Linked DNA regions of Azotobacter salinestris. The protein of the gene in region 1 interacts with the protein of each later gene in a pairwise test. Links are inferred from orthologs where the notes say so. Each region holds a gene or a part of one and is shown on either strand. Other genes may lie near its edges. The genes, in order: GCU53_RS03345 and GCU53_RS16260.

What was found.
Region 2: the proteins of GCU53_RS03345 (region 1) and GCU53_RS16260 interact in binary tests that used the Escherichia coli proteins (3 or more experiments, as listed by UniProt). The link is inferred for Azotobacter salinestris from one-to-one orthologs.

The regions. Positions count from the first base shown.
Region 1 is NZ_CP045302.1:732,269-740,722, reverse strand. The notes cover bases 4,500-7,457. They hold GCU53_RS03345 (DsbE family thiol:disulfide interchange protein), read left to right. Parts: upstream 4,500-5,692; coding sequence 5,693-6,223; downstream 6,224-7,457. Other genes in these bases: ccmI (c-type cytochrome biogenesis protein CcmI), read left to right, coding at 6,690-7,457; GCU53_RS03340 (cytochrome c-type biogenesis protein), read left to right, coding at 6,220-6,693; GCU53_RS03350 (heme lyase CcmF/NrfE family subunit), read left to right, coding at 4,500-5,690. Also shown: GCU53_RS26745 (hypothetical protein), read left to right, coding at 547-759; cytochrome c biogenesis heme-transporting ATPase CcmA, read left to right, coding at 888-1,574; heme exporter protein CcmB, read left to right, coding at 1,571-2,242; GCU53_RS03365 (heme ABC transporter permease), read left to right, coding at 2,331-3,083; heme exporter protein CcmD, read left to right, coding at 3,080-3,256; cytochrome c maturation protein CcmE, read left to right, coding at 3,253-3,720; more of GCU53_RS03350, read left to right, coding at 3,717-4,499; more of ccmI, read left to right, coding at 7,458-7,883; GCU53_RS03330 (hypothetical protein), read left to right, coding at 7,907-8,389; GCU53_RS03325 (ion transporter), read right to left, coding at 8,400-8,454. UniProt on the Escherichia coli protein: Involved in disulfide bond formation. Catalyzes a late, reductive step in the assembly of periplasmic c-type cytochromes, probably the reduction of disulfide bonds of the apocytochrome c to allow covalent linkage with the heme.
Region 2 is NZ_CP045302.1:3,472,641-3,481,005, reverse strand. What follows is about bases 1-2,869. They hold GCU53_RS16260 (protein-disulfide reductase DsbD), read left to right. Parts: upstream 1-480; coding sequence 481-2,259; downstream 2,260-2,869. Other genes in these bases: aroQ (type II 3-dehydroquinate dehydratase), read left to right, coding at 2,425-2,868; GCU53_RS16265 (DUF2333 family protein), read right to left, coding at 1-261. Also shown: accB (acetyl-CoA carboxylase biotin carboxyl carrier protein), read left to right, coding at 2,891-3,355; accC (acetyl-CoA carboxylase biotin carboxylase subunit), read left to right, coding at 3,373-4,722; prmA (50S ribosomal protein L11 methyltransferase), read left to right, coding at 4,949-5,827; GCU53_RS16235 (DUF3426 domain-containing protein), read left to right, coding at 5,904-7,055; tRNA dihydrouridine synthase DusB, read left to right, coding at 7,231-8,229; DNA-binding transcriptional regulator Fis, read left to right, coding at 8,226-8,365. UniProt on the Escherichia coli protein: Required to facilitate the formation of correct disulfide bonds in some periplasmic proteins and for the assembly of the periplasmic c-type cytochromes.

The DNA.
Region 1 (8,454 bases):
ATTTACTGCCTTGGTAAAGTGCTTGAGGAGTGCAAGGTTGACGCATCGGCTTTCCTTGTGTTCAGCCCTGTAGGATTGTGGGAAGCATAGCCCCCCTTTCTTGGTGCAGAGATCGTGCTATCTACGCAAATCAAAGCTGATTACAAAGCTGAATCTGTCACTGTCATCTTCTTGCTGCTTGCCACTGAAGCCGGCCCAGAGCGGGCGGGGGTTAGGTGAAACCACGCTTCGGCAAGTTCAGCGTCATTTAGGGATGGCTGAGATAACGTTAACTTAGTCTTTGAGGTATTGTTTGGCAAGAATCAATCCTCGGCTCTGCGCCCGAAATCCCTATTCCACCGATATCAGTGATGAGGAATGGGCCTTCGTGGCACCCAGGCTGGCACTGATGCCTGAATCTTGAGCCCGTCGCATCCAGAGCCTGCGTGAGGCATTCAGTGTCTTGTGCTACATCGCCCGTGGTGGCCTGCTCTGGCGGCAGATGCCGCATGATTTGACAGTCGCATTCTGCAGCCGACGCCGGAAAGCGGGGGCACGGACCGTGCCATGACGGAGCCAAACGCCAAGCAGGTGCAGAAGGTGACGAGTGAATCGCTGCGCATCGCCTTCGTTGACCAAGGCTATGACGGCGAGTCAGCCGCTCGGCAGGCGAAAGCGCCCGGCCTCGACGCTGGCAGGGCTTCACTTTATTTCCTTTGTTTGCCTGATGTTGCCGGCCGCTATCAAGGCCCTGGCAGCACCAGGCTGATCAAGCAATGATCGGGCTAATAACAGCCACTGGGATCCTGCTCCCGGAGGGCTGCCGGTGTGGGGTATGGGTCGACCGAAAATAGCCTCTCCAGCCGGCGAGGCCGGCATGTATAATGCGGGCCCGCCCGGATTGACGCATGCCGCGCTCAGGCCGGTATTGCCGTGTTGAGGTCGATGGTAAGCCTATTGTGACCAGTCCCTTTCTCGAAGCCATGGCGCTCGCCTGCGAGCGGGACTGGCGCGTGTTGTTCGAGCGGCTCGACCTGGCACTGGCTCCCGGCGACATGCTGCAGGTGGTAGGTCCCAACGGCAGTGGCAAGACCAGTCTGCTGCGCTTGCTGGCCGGCCTGATGCAGCCCATGGCCGGCGAAGTGCGCCTGCAGGGACGCAGCCTGCGCGGCCAGCGCGCCGAACTGGCGCGCAATCTGCTGTGGATCGGCCATGCTCCTGGTATCAAGGGGTTGCTGACCGCCGAGGAGAACCTGGCCTGGCTCTGCGCCCTGCATCGTCCCGTCGGCCGTGAAGCGATCTGGGCGGCGCTGGCGGCGGTTGGCCTGCGCGGCTTCGAGGACGTGCCCTGCCATACCCTGTCGGCCGGCCAGCAGCGCCGCGTGGCGCTGGCCCGTCTGCATCTGGAGGCGCCGCCGCTGTGGATTCTCGACGAGCCCTTTACGGCCCTCGACCGGCAGGGTGTGGCCCAGCTGGAGCGTCATCTGCTCGGCCACTGCGAGCGTGGCGGGATGGTGGTGCTGACCACCCACCACAGCATGGAGGTCCGGCCTGCGACCTTCCGCGAACTTGATCTGGAGCAGCGTGCCGCATGAGCAGTGTGTTCACTCTTCTGCTCGCCCGCGAATCGCGGTTGCTGTTCCGTCGGCCGGCCGAACTGGTCAATCCGCTGGTGTTCTTCGCCATCGTCATCGCCCTGTTCCCGCTCGCCGTGGGGCCCGAGTCGCAGCTTTTGCAGACGCTCTCGCCCGGGCTGATCTGGGTGGCGGCACTGCTAGCCGTACTGCTGTCGCTCGATGGCCTGTTCCGCAGCGACTTCGAGGACGGATCACTGGAGCAATGGGTGGTTGCACCGCATCCGCTGCCGCTGCTGGTGCTGGCCAAGGTGCTGGCGCACTGGCTGTTCTCCGGGCTGGCGCTCGTGCTGCTGGCGCCGCTGCTGGCCCTGATGCTGGGGCTTCCGGCGCGCTGCCTGCCGGTGCTGCTGCTCTCGCTGCTGCTCGGCACGCCGATCCTGAGCCTGCTCGGCGCCGTCGGCGCGGCGCTGATCGTGGGCCTCAAGCGTGGCGGCCTGCTGTTGCCGCTGCTGATTCTGCCGCTGTACATCCCCGTGCTGATTCTCGGCAGCGGGGCGCTGCAGGCGGCACTGCAGGGGTTGCCTGCGACTGGCCATCTGCTGTGGCTGGCCAGCCTGGCCGTACTGGCCGTGACCCTGCTGCCCTTCGCGGTCGCTTCCGGCCTGATCATCAGCGTCGGCGAGTGACAGGCTTGTCCGGAGCGTCGGAGAGCGATTGCGAAACGACCGAAGCGGGCCGGTCGCAACCGGCCTGGTGACAATGTGAGTGGTCTCGATGAATTGGACGTGGTTTCACAAGCTGGGTTCGCCAAAGTGGTTCTATGAAATCAGCGGCCGCTGGCTGCCCTGGTTCGCTGTGGCCGCCGCGCTGCTGCTCGGTGTCGGCCTGGTCTGGGGGCTGGCCTTCGCGCCGCCGGACTACCAGCAGGGCAACAGCTTCCGCATCATCTACATCCATGTGCCGGTGGCCTTCCTCGCCCAGTCCTGCTACGTGCTGCTGGCGGTGGCCGGGGTGGTCGGGCTGGTCTGGCGCATGAAGCTGGCCGACATCGCCCTGCAGTGCGCCGCCCCCATCGGCGCCTGGATGACCTTCATCGCGCTGGTCACCGGCGCCATCTGGGGCAAGCCGACCTGGGGCACCTGGTGGGTCTGGGATGCCCGGCTGACCTCGATGCTGATCCTGCTGTTCCTCTATTTCGGCATCATCGCCCTCGGCCAGGCGATCGCCAACCGCGACAGCGCGGCCAAGGCCTGCGCAGTGCTGGCGGTCGTCGGGGTGGTCAACATCCCGATCATCAAGTACTCGGTCGAGTGGTGGAACTCCCTTCACCAGCCGGCCACCTTCACCCTGACCGAGAAGCCGGCGATGCCCATGGAAATGTGGCTGCCGATGCTGGTCATGGTGCTCGGCATCTACTGCTTCTTCGCCGCCGTGCTGCTGATGCGCATGCGCCTCGAGGTGCTCAGGCGCGAGGCGCGCAGCAGCTGGGCCAAATCCGAGATCAAGGCTCTCGTGGGGGCGCCATGAGTTTTTCCTCGTTCGCCGAATTCGTCGCCATGGGCAACCATGGTCTCTATGTATGGTCGGCCTATGGCATCAGCCTGGTGGTGCTGGTCATCAATGTCGCCGGACCGCTGCTGGCGCGCCGGCGCTACCTGCAAGAAGAGGCGCGTCGCCTGCGCCGGGAGGAATCGAAGTGAATCCTGTGCGCAAGAAGCGACTGTTCATCGTGCTGGCGATCCTCGCCGGCATGGGCATCGCCGTGGCGCTGGCCCTGTCCGCCCTGCAGCAGAACATCAACCTGTTCTACACCCCCAGCCAGATCGCCGCCGGCGAGGCGCCGCAAGGCGCCAGGATCCGTGCCGGTGGCCTGGTGGAGCAGGGCTCGGTGCAGCGCGAGGCGGACTCGCTGGCGGTGTCCTTCCGGGTCACCGACGGCGCCGAGACGGTGACCATCCGCTACCAGGGCATCCTGCCGGACCTGTTCCGCGAGGGGCAGGGCATCGTCGCGCTGGGTCGGGTGGATGCCGACGGCACGCTGCAGGCCGACGAGGTGCTGGCCAAGCACGACGAGAACTACATGCCGCCGGAGGTCAGCCAGGCGCTGGAGAAGAGCGGCATGCTCAAGCACTACGAGGGCGGCAAGCCGGGAGGCACGCAATGATTCCCGAGCTCGGCCATCTGGGGATGATCCTCGCCCTGTGCCTGGCGCTGGTGCAGGGTACTTTGCCGCTGATCGGCGCCTGGCGCGGCGACCGCCTGTGGATGAGCCTGGCCGTGCCGGCCGCCTGGGGTCAGTTCGCCTTCCTGCTATTCGCCTTTGCCTGTCTGTCCCAGGCCTTCCTGGTCGACGATTTCTCGGTCGCCTACGTGGCCGGCAACTCCAACAGCGCCTTGCCCTGGTACTACAAGCTCAGCGCCGTGTGGGGCGCCCACGAAGGATCGTTGCTGCTCTGGGCGCTGATCCTGTCCGCCTGGACCTTCGCCGTGTCGATCTTTTCCCGGCAGCTGCCGGAGGAGATGCTGGCCCGCGTGCTGGGGGTGATGGGGCTGATCAGCGTCGGCTTCCTGCTGTTCCTGATCGTCACCTCCAACCCCTTCTCGCGCCTGCTGCCGCAGGCGCCGGTCGACGGTCGCGACCTCAACCCGCTGCTCCAGGACTTCGGCCTGATCGTCCATCCGCCGATGCTCTACATGGGCTACGTCGGCTTCTCGGTGGCCTTCGCCTTCGCCATCGCCGCGCTGCTCGGCGGCCGTCTGGACGCCGCCTGGGCACGCTGGTCGCGGCCCTGGACGCTGGTCGCCTGGGCCTTCCTCGGCGTCGGCATCGTGCTCGGCTCCTGGTGGGCCTACTACGAGCTGGGCTGGGGCGGCTGGTGGTTCTGGGACCCGGTGGAGAACGCCTCCTTCATGCCCTGGCTGGTGGGCACCGCGCTGCTGCACTCGCTGGCGGTGACCGAGAAGCGGGGGGTATTCAAGAGCTGGACGGTGCTGCTGGCCATCGCCGCCTTTTCCCTGAGTCTGCTCGGCACCTTCCTGGTGCGCTCGGGCGTGCTGACCTCGGTGCATGCCTTCGCCAACGACCCGGAGCGCGGCGTGTTCATCCTCGGCTTCCTGCTGCTGGTGGTCGGCAGCTCGCTGACCCTGTTCGCCCTCCGCGCACCGGTGGTCAAGAGCCAGGTGGGCTTCGCCCTCTGGTCGCGGGAGACCCTGCTTTTGGTGAACAACCTGCTGCTGGTGGTGGCGACCTCGACCATCCTGCTCGGCACCCTCTATCCGCTGCTGCTGGATGCGCTGTCCGGCGCCAAGCTGTCGGTCGGCCCGCCGTACTTCAATGCGCTGTTCCTGCCGCTGATGGGCCTCCTGATGCTGAGCCTGGCCATCGGCGTTCTGGTGCGCTGGAGGGACACCCCGCTGAGCTGGCTGATCGGCATGCTCGCGCCGGTGCTGCTGGCCAGCACGGCGTTGGCCCTGCTCGCCGGCTTCGCCCTCGGCGATTTCGCCTGGGCGGTGCTGGCGACCGCCTTTCTGGCGGCTTGGGTAGTTCTTGCCGGGGCGCGCGACCTGCTCGACAAGACCCGTCACAAGGGCCTGTTCAAGGGGCTGCGCAGCCTTTCGCCGAGCTACTGGGGCATGCAGCTGTCCCATGTGGGGATCGCCGTCTGCGCCCTGGGCATCGTCCTGACCAGCCAGGAAAGCGCCGAGCGCGACCTGCGCATGGCGCCGGGCGATGCCGTGGAGCTGGGCGGCTACCGCTTCGTCTTCGAGGGCACCCGACACCATGAGGGTCCCAATTTCGTCGCCGACCGGGCCAGCGTCCGCGTCTTCGAGGGGGACCGCGAGGTGGCCGTGCTGCAGCCGGAGAAGCGCCTCTACACCGTGCAGCGGATGCCGATGACCGAGGCCGGCATCGACGCCGGCTTCACCCGCGACCTCTACGTCGCCCTGGGCGAGCCGCTGGAAAACGGCGCCTGGGCGGTCCGCCTGCACATCAAGCCGTTCGTCCGCTGGATCTGGCTGGGGGGCCTGATGATGGCCTTCGGCGCAGTGCTGGCGGCCTGCGACCGGCGTTATCGGGTCAAGGTCAAGACCCGCGTGCGCGAGGCCCTGGGCCTTGCTGGACAAGGAGCCTGAAGGTGAAACGAGCGATACTCCTGCTGCCGCTGGCGCTCTTCCTGGGCGTCGCGGCCTTCCTCTACCGTGGTCTGTTCCTCGATCCCGCCGAGCTGCCCTCGGCGCTGATCGGCAAGCCTTTCCCGCCGTTCTCCCTGCCGGCCGTGGAAGAGCCGGGGCGCACGCTCACGGTCGAAGACCTCAAGGGCAAGCCGTCGCTGGTCAACGTCTGGGCGACCTGGTGCGTGTCGTGCAAGGTCGAGCACCCGGTGCTCAACGAACTGGCCCGGCGCGGCGTGAACATCGTCGGCGTCAACTACAAGGACGACAACGCCAGCGCGCTGAAATGGCTGAAGGAGTTCCACAACCCCTACCAGCTCAACATCCGCGACGAGCAGGGCAGCCTGGGCCTCGACCTCGGCGTCTACGGCGCACCGGAAACCTTCCTCGTCGACAGGCACGGCATCATCCGCCACAAGTTCGTTGGGGTGATCGACGAGCGGGTCTGGCGCGAGCAGCTGGCCGCGCGCTACCAGGAGTTGCTGGACGAATGAACGCCCTGATCCGCGCCGCGCTGCTGGGCCTCGTGCTGAGCGCGACGGCGCATGCCGCCATCGACACCTACGAATTCAAGAGCGACGCCGAGCGCGAGCGCTACCGCAGCCTGATCGAGGAGCTGCGCTGCCCGAAGTGCCAGAACCAGAACATCGCCGACTCCGACGCACCCATCGCCATGGACCTGCGCCGCGAGATCTACCGCATGCTCGGCGAAGGGCAGAGCGATGAGCAGATCGTCGACTACCTGGTGGCCCGCTATGGCGACTTCGTCCGCTACAAGCCGCCGCTCGACGGGCGGACGCTGCTGCTCTGGTACGGCCCGGCGGGCCTTCTGGCGGTCGGTTTCGGCGTACTGGCGGTGATCCTCGTCCGACGCCGGCGCAGAGCCACCGGCCCTGCATCGACCTCCCTTTCCCCGGCCGAGCGCGAGCGCCTCGCCACCCTGCTGGACAAAAAAGACCCATGATCGATTTCTGGATCGCCGCCGGCCTGCTGCTGCTGCTGGCCCTGGCCTTTCTGCTGCTCCCCGTGGTGCGCGGCTATCGCGCCCAGGCCGAGGAGGATCGTACCGCGCTCAATGTGGCGCTCTATGAGGAGCGTCTGGCCGAGCTGGAGGCGCAGCGCGCGGCCGGCACCCTGAGCGCCGGGCAGCTGGAGGCCGGCCGTGCCGAGGCGGCCCGCGAGCTGCTGGCCGATACCGCCGCTGGCGATGCGCCGCGCCGTGCCTCGCTGGGCAAGGCCGTGCCGATGGCGATGGCGTTGCTGGTACCGCTGCTCGGCTATGGGCTCTACCTGCACTGGGGCGCCAGCGACAAGCTCGAGCTGGCCCGCCAGTTCGCCGAACAGCCGAAGAGCCTCGAGGAGATGACCGCGCGCCTGGAGCAGGCCGTCAAGGTCCAGCCAGACTCCGCCGAGGGCTGGTATTTCCTGGGGCGCACCTACATGGCCCAGGAGCGTCCGGTCGATGCCGCGCGGGCGTTCGAGCAGGCTGCCCGGCTGGCCCAGCGGCCGCCGGAGATCCTCGGCCAGTGGGCCCAGGCGCTGTATTTCGCCGAGGGCAAGCGCTGGACTCCGCAGATGCAGGCGCTGACCGACGAGGCCCTGGCCGGCGATCCGGCCGAGGTCACCAGCCTCGGCCTGCTCGGCATCGCCGCCTTCGAGGAGCGCCGCTTTGCCGATGCCGCCGGTTACTGGGAGCGTCTGGTGGAGATCCTGCCCGAGAGCGATCCGTCGCGGGCGGCCATCATCGGCGGCATCGCCCGGGCGCGCGAGCAGGCCGGCACGCCGGAAGGCGCGCCAGCGACGGCCAGCCAGGTCGAGTTGAAGGTCAGCGTCGCCCTGGCGCCGGAGCTGGCCGGCAAGGTGCAGCCGGACGACAGCGTATTCGTCTTCGCCCGCGCCGTTTCCGGTCCGCCGATGCCGCTGGCGGTCGAGCGCCTGCGGGTGGCCGATCTGCCGGCGCAGGTCGCGCTGAGCGATGCCGATGCGATGACGCCGCAGCTCAGGTTGTCGAACTTCGCCGAGGTGCAGCTGGTTGCCCGGGTGTCGCGGGCCGGCAATCCCATTGCGGGCGACTGGATCGGCCAGCTCGACGCGGTGAGCGCCAAGGCGTCGGGCGAGTACGCCCTGACCATCGATCGAGCCGACGCGCCCTGAGGGCGCAACCCTGGAGGGGAGCCATGAAGGTCCACCTATTCCCGTCGCCGTCCCCGGCCAGGCCCGCCGGGCTGCTGCGCCGTCTGCGCCCGTTCGGCGTGCTGGGCCTGACACTGCTGCTGGCGGCCTGTGCCCACCATGATTACGAGCAGCCGCCCAGGGAGCGCCCGGCACCGAGCCAGCGGCCTCCCGTGCAGCGACCGCCGGCGCAGGTGCCGAAGCAGCCGAGCCAGACGATCAAGTCCCTGCCGCCCAAGTCTGCCAGCCCGCAGCAGAACCGCAGCGGCAACCATCCGCGCTATGCGCCGCCGCCGGATGTCGATGCCTACTGGGACAACAGCCTGGGGGTCTACGTGGTGAAAGGCCGGCCGCTGTACTACCGGGAGCGCCTGTACTACCGCTGGAACGACGGCTGGTACAGCTCTGGACGGCCGAACGGCCCCTGGGAGACGGTCGAGGGGCCGAGCGTGCCGCCGGGGCTGCGCAGCCGCCATTCGCCACGCTGAGTCGCCGGCGTCAGCCGTGCAGTTCTTCCTCGCTGGTTCCCGGGGCGGGTTCCGCATGGTGGGGA
Region 2 (8,365 bases), 2.7 Mb from region 1 along the record:
CACGGTCTTCAGGGTCTCGACGGTGGTGTAACCCTTGACGAACTTGCGCTGCGCCTGTTCGGCTGCGGCCTGGGCGTTCTCTCGTACCGGGAAGGCGTCCGGCTCCTGGCTCCAGTACCAGCCCAGCAGCCCGGTCACCAGCAGGTAGAGGGCGAGCAGCAGCGCCAGGGCACGGCCCAGCCAGTGGTTGCCGACGACACGCCGCAGGGCGCTGTCGGCCCCACCGTACGCACGGCTTGCGCTTTCTTTCCAGTCCAGCATGGCAAAATCCTTCGTGATTCGAAAAGTCGACCGGCCCACAGGGCCAGCCGCGCAAGCCTAGCATTAATGGAAAGCACACCGGGACAGAGCGGCGCCCGGCCTCGATGCGGGCCGGACACCGACACCGCGCCTGTCGCACGCCGGCCGCAGCCTGCAGCGCTTCGCCGCCTCCGGTATCATCCGCCTCTTTGTATTTCTGCACGTTTCTGCGAGAACGCCATGCGCCGCCTGCTGCCCCTGCTCCTGCTGCTGCTCGCCCTGCCCGCCGCCGCCGGCCTGTTCGACAGCCGGCCCAGCTCCACACTGGGCGGCCTGGACAACCGCGGCGACTTCCTGCCGGTCCGCGAGGCCTTCCGCCTGAGCCTGGTGGACAGCACGCCGCAGGCGGTGACGCTGCGCTTCGTCGCCGCCGAGGGCTACTACCTGTACCGCCAGCGCCTGCAGTTCCGCAGCGAGACGACCGGGGTCGCACTGGGCGAGTCGCGCCTGCCGGACGGCGTGCGCAAGACCGACGAGTACTTCGGGGAGACGGAGGTTTATTACGGCGTGCTCGACGTCGAGCTGCCGCTGGACAACCCTGACGGGCGCCCCTTCACTCTGCAGGTCGGCTACCAGGGCTGTGCCGACAAGGGCCTCTGCTATCCGCCGGAGACCGAGCGGCTGCAGATCGGCGCCGCTGGCGCTCCCGCCGCAGCCCCCACAGCCGGGGCCGCCCTGCCCGCCGGCGCGCCGGGCTGGAGCTGGCGGGAGCTGGCCCTGTTCTTCCTCGCCGGCCTCGGCCTGACCTTCACCCCGTGCGTGCTGCCGATGCTGCCGATCCTCTCCGGCGTGGTGCTGCGCGGGGAGATCGGCGGCGCGCGCGGCTTCGCCCTGTCGCTGGCCTACGTGCTGCCGATGGCCGCCTGCTTCGCCGTGCTCGGCGCGCTGATGGGACTGTTCGGCGCCGAGCTGAACCTGCAGGCGCGCCTGCAATCGTCCTGGGTGCTGGTGCCCTTCGCCGCCTTCTTCGGCCTCTTCGCCCTGGCCATGTTCGGAGTCTTCGAGCTGCGCCTGCCGCAGGCGCTCGCCGCGCCGCTGGAGCGCCTGGCCGGCAACACGCGCGGTGGCTCGCTGTGGGGCGCCGCCGTCCTCGGCGTGCTGTCCAGCCTTTTGGTCTCGCCCTGCGTCTCCGCTCCGCTGGCCGGCGCGCTCTTGTACATCAGCTCGAGCGGCGATGCCCTGGGCGGCGGTCTGAAGCTCTTTGCCCTGGGGCTCGGCATGGGCGCGCCGCTGGTGTTGTTCGCCACCGGCGGCGGCGCCCTGCTGCCCAAGAGCGGCCCATGGATGCTCATGGTGCGCAACGCCTTCGGCGTGCTGCTGCTGGCGGTCGCCGTGTGGCTGCTCGAGCGGGTGCTGCCTGGCCCGCTGGCGCTGGCCCTGTGGGGGCTGCTGGCAGGCGGGGTGGCGCTGTTTCTCGGCGCGCTGGAACTTACCGCGAAGAGCCACCGGCAGAAGCTTGGCCAGCTGGCCGGGCTGGTCCTGCTGGTCTACGCCCTGGCCAGTTGGACCGGCGCGCTGCGCGGCGAGTCCGACCCACTGCGCCCGCTGGGCGGCACATCCCTGTCCGCCGCACCCGCGGCCCGGGCCGCCGGCGCCTGGCAGACCCTCAGCACGCCGGAGGCACTGGACGCCGTCCTGGCCGAAGCGAAGAATGCCGCCCAGCCGCTGTTGCTCGACTGGTATGCTGACTGGTGCATCAGCTGCAAGGTGATCGAGCGCGAGGTGTTTGCCGCCCCGCAGGTCGCCGCGCAGCTCGGCGGCTACCGGCTGATCCGCTTCGATATCACCGCCGGCACCCCGGCACAGCGCGCGCTGCTGGATCGCTACCGGCTGTTCGGCCCGCCGGCCATCCAGTTCTTCGCTGCCGACGGCACCGAGCACGAGGCGCTGCGGGTGGTCGGTGAGATCGACGCCGCCGCTTTTGCGCAACGCCTGCGGGAAAGTCAATCCCAACACTGATCTTGCAAGACATCTGCGAGGAATCGCAGGTAATATGCAGGAAATTCCGGTTAAAATGCCCGGCTGAAGGTCTCGACGGAACGGAGCCCCAGCCAGCCCGCAGCCTGCGGGATGGGCCGGCTCGTTGCCGTGCCCCTTACTCAGTACGCAAGGACAACAACCGACATGGCCACCCTACTGGTGCTGCACGGCCCCAACCTCAATCTTTTGGGCACCCGCGAGCCCGGCGTATATGGCGCCACCACCCTCGCGCAGATCAACCAGGACCTGGAGCGCCGCGCCAGCGAGGCCGGCCATCGCCTGCTCCACCTGCAGAGCAATGCCGAGCATGTGCTGATCGAGCGCATCCATGCCGCCCGTCAGGAAGGCGTGGACCACATCATCTTCAATCCGGCGGCTTTCACCCATACAAGTGTCGCCCTACGTGACGCGCTGCTGGCGGTGAGCATCCCATTCACCGAAGTGCACTTGTCCAACGTGCACAAACGCGAGCCCTTCCGCCATCACTCCTACTTTTCCGACATCGCCGTAGGGGTGATCTGCGGTCTGGGCGCCAGCGGCTACCGGCTGGCCCTGGAAGCCGCCCTCGAACAACTTGAACGTCCCTGATTCGCAACCGGAGTTATTTCGAATGGATATCCGCAAAGTCAAGAAACTGATCGAACTGCTGGAAGAGTCCGGTATCGACGAGCTGGAGATTCGCGAAGGCGAAGAATCGGTTCGCATCAGCCGCCACTCCAAAAACGCTCCCCAGACGATCTATGCCGCCGCACCGGCAATGGCCGCCATGCCTGCGCCGGCCATCGCCGCCCCGGCTGCCGCACCGGCCGAAGCCGCTGCACCGGCCGCGCCCAAGCTGAGCGGCCATGTGGTCCGCTCGCCGATGGTCGGCACCTTCTACCGCTCGCCGTCGCCGAGCGCTCCCTCCTTCGTCCAGGTCGGCCAGAGCGTGAAGAAGGGCGATATCCTGTGCATTGTCGAAGCCATGAAGATGATGAACCACATCGAGGCTGAAGTCGGCGGCGTCATCGAAGCCATCCTGGTGGAAAACGGCCAGCCGGTGGAGTATGACCAGCCGCTGTTCACCATCGTCTGAACCGCGGAGATCCTGCGATGTTGGAAAAAGTCCTGATCGCCAACCGTGGCGAGATCGCCCTGCGCATCCTGCGCGCCTGCAAGGAGCTGGGCATCAAGACGGTGGCTGTGTACTCGACGGCGGACCGCGAACTGATGCACCTGGGCCTCGCCGACGAGAGCGTGTGCATCGGCCCGGCCCCGGCGGCCAAATCCTATCTGCACATCCCGGCCATCATCGCCGCCGCCGAAGTTACCGGCGCGACCGGGATCCACCCGGGCTACGGCTTTCTCGCCGAGAATGCCGACTTCGCCGAGCAGGTGGAGAAATCCGGCTTCGCCTTCATCGGCCCGACCGCCGAGGTGATCCGCCTGATGGGCGACAAGGTCTCGGCCAAGGACGCCATGAAGCGGGCCGGCGTGCCCACCGTGCCCGGCTCCGACGGTCCGCTGCCGGAAGATGAGGAAACCGCCCTGGCGATCGCCCGCGAGGTCGGCTATCCGGTGATCATCAAGGCCGCCGGCGGCGGTGGCGGACGTGGCATGCGCGTAGTGCGCAGGGAAGAGGACCTGATCAAGTCGGCGCGACTGACCCGCACCGAGGCCGAGGCGGCCTTCGGCAACGGCATGGTCTACCTCGAGAAGTTCCTGGAGAACCCCCGCCATGTGGAAGTGCAGGTGTTGTCCGACGGCAAGGGCAACGCCATCCACCTGGGCGACCGCGACTGCTCGCTGCAGCGCCGCCACCAGAAGGTCCTGGAAGAGGCTCCCGCGCCGGGCATCGATCCGCAGGCCCGCGCCGAAGTGCTGGACCGCTGCGTGCGCGCCTGCATCGAGATCGGCTACCGCGGCGCCGGCACCTTCGAGTTCCTCTACGAGGACGGCCGCTTCTACTTCATCGAGATGAACACCCGCGTGCAGGTGGAGCACCCGGTCACCGAGATGGTCACCGGCGTCGACATCGTCAAGGAGATGCTGCTCATCGCCGGCGGCGAGCCGCTGTCGATCCGCCAGGAGGACGTGGTGATCCGCGGCCATGCGCTGGAGTGCCGGATCAACGCCGAAGACCCGGCGACCTTCATGCCCAGCCCGGGCAAGGTCAATCACTTCCACGCCCCGGGCGGCAACGGCATCCGCGTCGACTCGCACCTCTACAGCGGCTATGCGGTACCGCCGAACTACGACTCGCTGATCGGCAAGCTGATTGCCTACGGCAAGGATCGCGACGAGGCCATGGCGCGCATGCGCAACGCCCTGGACGAGATCGTCGTCGACGGCATCAAGACCAACGTGCCCCTGCACCGCGAGCTCACCCGCGATCCCGGCTTCTGCCAGGGCGGCGTGAACATCCACTACCTGGAAAAGAAACTGGGTCTGGACAAGCACTGAGCCACGCGCCAGCGCCGCATGACAGGGTCGCCTTCGGGCGACCCCTGTCGTTTCCGCTGCATCGATTATTATCGCAGGGCGGAAAACTCGCGCAGGGATCTTCCACCTCTTCCGGTGGGAAAGGCCTGCGGCCGTTTCCTTCCCTACCAGAGGCGCATGCTGGCAGAGCCTCCGCCCCTCCAGTAAGCTTGCGCGCCTTTCCGCCCATTCCCGAAGAGGCCTCCCCATGTCCTGGCTGCAAATCCGTCTCGCCATCACCCCCGACCAGGCCGGCGCACTGGAGGATCAGCTGCTCGAGCTGGGCGCGGTCTCGGTGACCTTCATGGACGCCGAGGACCAGCCGATCTTCGAGCCGGATCTCGGCACCACCCCGCTCTGGTCGCACACCCACCTGCTGGCGCTGTTCGAGGCCGATACCGACGCAGACGCCCTGCTCGCCCATCTGCGCCTGCTGCGCGGCGGCGAGCTGCCCGAGCACCAGATCGAGCGCATCGAGGATCAGGACTGGGAGCGCAGCTGGATGGACAACTTCCAGCCGATGCGCTTCGGCCGCCGCCTGTGGATCGTGCCGAGCTGGCACCAGGCGCCGGAGCCCGAAGCGGTCAATCTGCTGCTCGACCCGGGCCTGGCCTTCGGCACCGGCACCCACCCGACCACCGCGCTGTGCCTGGAATGGCTGGACGACCAGGATCTCGCCGGCTGCAGCGTGCTGGACTTCGGCTGCGGCTCGGGCATCCTCGCCATCGCCGCGCTGCTGCTCGGCGCCGAGCGGGCAGTCGGCACCGACATCGATCCGCAGGCGCTGGAGGCCTCGCGCGACAACGCCACGCGCAACGGCATCGATCCGGCACGCTTTCCACTCTATCTGCCGGCCGACCTGCCGCAGCAGCCGGCCGACGTGGTGGTGGCCAACCTCCTCGCCGGTCCGCTGGTGCAGTTGGCGCCGACCATCACCTCGCAGATCAAGCCGGGCGGCCGCCTGGCGCTGTCCGGCATCCTCGCCGAGCAGGCCGAGGAGGTGCGCGCGGCCTACCAGGGCGCCTTCGCCCTCGATCCCAGCGCGGAGAAGGACGGCTGGGTACGCATCAGCGGCGTGCGTCGCTGACGCCCTGCCCCCGGGCCTACGGCTGCGCTAGACTAGCGCCCCGTTCAGTCCAGACCGCCGACTGCCGGCTCGCCGCATGACAGATACCTTCGCCACCCAGTGCCCGCACTGCCAGACCCGCTTCCGCATCAACCGCGCGCAGCTCGATGCCGCCCGCGGTGCGGTGCGCTGCGGCTCCTGCCTGCAGGTATTCAACGCCGCCAAGCACCTGATCGAGCGACCGGCCCCGCCCCAGGCCACGATCGCCGCGGCACCGGCCGCCGCGCCTCCGGCAGCGCCGCCGGCCGACGATCATCCGCCGGCGCCCCCCTCCCACTGGGACTACGACGAACTCGACCTGGGCGATCTGGACCTGGACACCCTTGACCTGGACGAGGAGCTGGCCAAGCTGGAAAGCCAGGAGCGCCAGCTGATGGCGCGCCTGCAGAGCGCCGACGCGCCGCCCCCGACACCACGCCCCGCCGCCTGCCCCCGTCCGGGACCCGTCGAACCGCAGCTGCCGCCCGCCAGCCGTCTGCTCGTCACGCCGAGCGGCCAGGGCGAACGCCCCGAGCCGCCTCTGACCCTGAAACCGCACGTCGCGCAGGACGAGCCGCGCCGCTCGCCGCCGCCCGAATCCCGGGCGGAGCCGCACCAGCCCGCCCCCACCAGTCCACCACCGCGCAACACGCCGGAGCGCCCCGAGGAAGGACTGCTCGAGCTGGCCGACGAACCCCTCCGCCTCGACTGGCGGAAACCGCGCCAACCCTGGGGCCGCCGCCTCGGCTGGATCGCCCTCAACCTGCTGGCAATCGGTGTCCTGGCCGGACAGTACGTCTGGTTCCACTATGACGAGCTGGTCCGCCAGGACAGCTACCGGCCCTGGTTCGAGCGGCTGTGCCCTGTCCTCGGCTGCAGCCTGCCGCCGCTGGTCGACATCGGCCAGATCAAGAGCAGCAACCTGGTGGTGCGCGATCACCCCGAATTCGCCGGCGCCCTGGTGGTCGACGCGATCCTCTACAACCGCGCCACCTTCGCCCAGCCCTTCCCCCTGCTCCAGCTGCGCTTCGCCGACATCAACGGCCAGACCGTCGCCACCCGGCGCTTCAAGCCCGGCGAATACCTGAGCGGCGAACTGGCCGGGCAGCAGGAAATGCCGCCACAGACGCCGATCCACATCTCGCTGGAGATTCTCGACCCCGGCACACAGGCGGTGAATTACAGCCTAAGCTTTCACTCTCCGGAGTGACGCTGCTGCCTGGAGGGCAGCCGCCTGGCTGCCCTCCGGCTGCGGTTGCCTGCCTGTCTGCTGCTCATATTTTGTGCAGGATAGCCTTTATCCATTCATGGAGAGCAGGTATCATGCCCACCCTTTTTTTGCGGTCCCCGTTCGACCTGAAACCAGTCTCCAGCAGGGAAGACCTATGTCGGCGGTACGTATCGGCCCCTACACTTTGCCCAACCGATTGATCCTGGCGCCCATGGCCGGCGTCACCGATCGACCGTTTCGTGCGCTGTGCCGCCGGCTCGGCGCCGGCATGACGGTCTCGGAAATGCTCACCAGCGACGTTCGCCTGTGGAACAGCCGCAAGTCCCGCCTGCGCCTGCCACACGGCGACGAGCCGGAGCCGCGCTCGGTGCAGATCGCCGGCGGCGACCCGCAGATGCTCGCCGAGGCGGCTCGGCGCAACGTCGAGCTGGGCGCGCAGATCATCGACATCAACATGGGCTGCCCGGCGAAGAAGGTCTGCAACAAGGCCGCCGGCTCGGCGCTGATGAAGGACGAAGCCCTGGTCGCCGAAATCCTCCAGGCGGTGGTGGCCGCCGTCGAGGTGCCGGTGACCCTGAAGATCCGCACCGGCTGGGACCAGGCCAATCGCAACGGCGTCAACGTCGCCCGGCTCGCCGAGCAGGCCGGTATCGCCGCCCTCGCCGTGCACGGACGGACCCGCGCCGACCAGTACCGGGGCGAGGCCGAATACGAAACCATCGCCGCCATCAAGCGGGCAGTGTCCATTCCCGTGTTCGCCAATGGCGACATCGACTCGCCGGAGAAGGCCCGTCGGGTGCTCGAGGCCACCGGTGCCGACGGCCTGCTGATCGGCCGCGCGGCCCAGGGGCGACCATGGATCTTCCGCGAGATCGAACACTACCTGCGAACCGGCGAGCACCTGCCGGCCGTGACGGCAGCCGAGGTGGAGCCCATCCTGCTCGAGCACCTGGCTGCGCTGCACCGTTTCTACGGGGAGGAGCAGGGCGTGCGCATCGCCCGCAAGCACGTCGGCTGGTACCTGGCGACCCTGCCCGGCGCGCAGGAGTTTCGAGCCCAGTTCAACCGCTTGGATACCACGGACGCGCAGAGCGCCCACGTTCGACGATTCTTTGCCGAACGTCATGAAGATGGAGAAGGGGTGGCCGCATGACGACGATGACCGAGACCTTAGAGAGTGGAACGACACCCGTGAGCGACAACGCCAATCTGAAACAGCACCTGAACACGCCGAGCGAGGCGGGCCAGACGCTGCGCGACAGCGTGGAGAAGGCGCTGCGCAACTACTT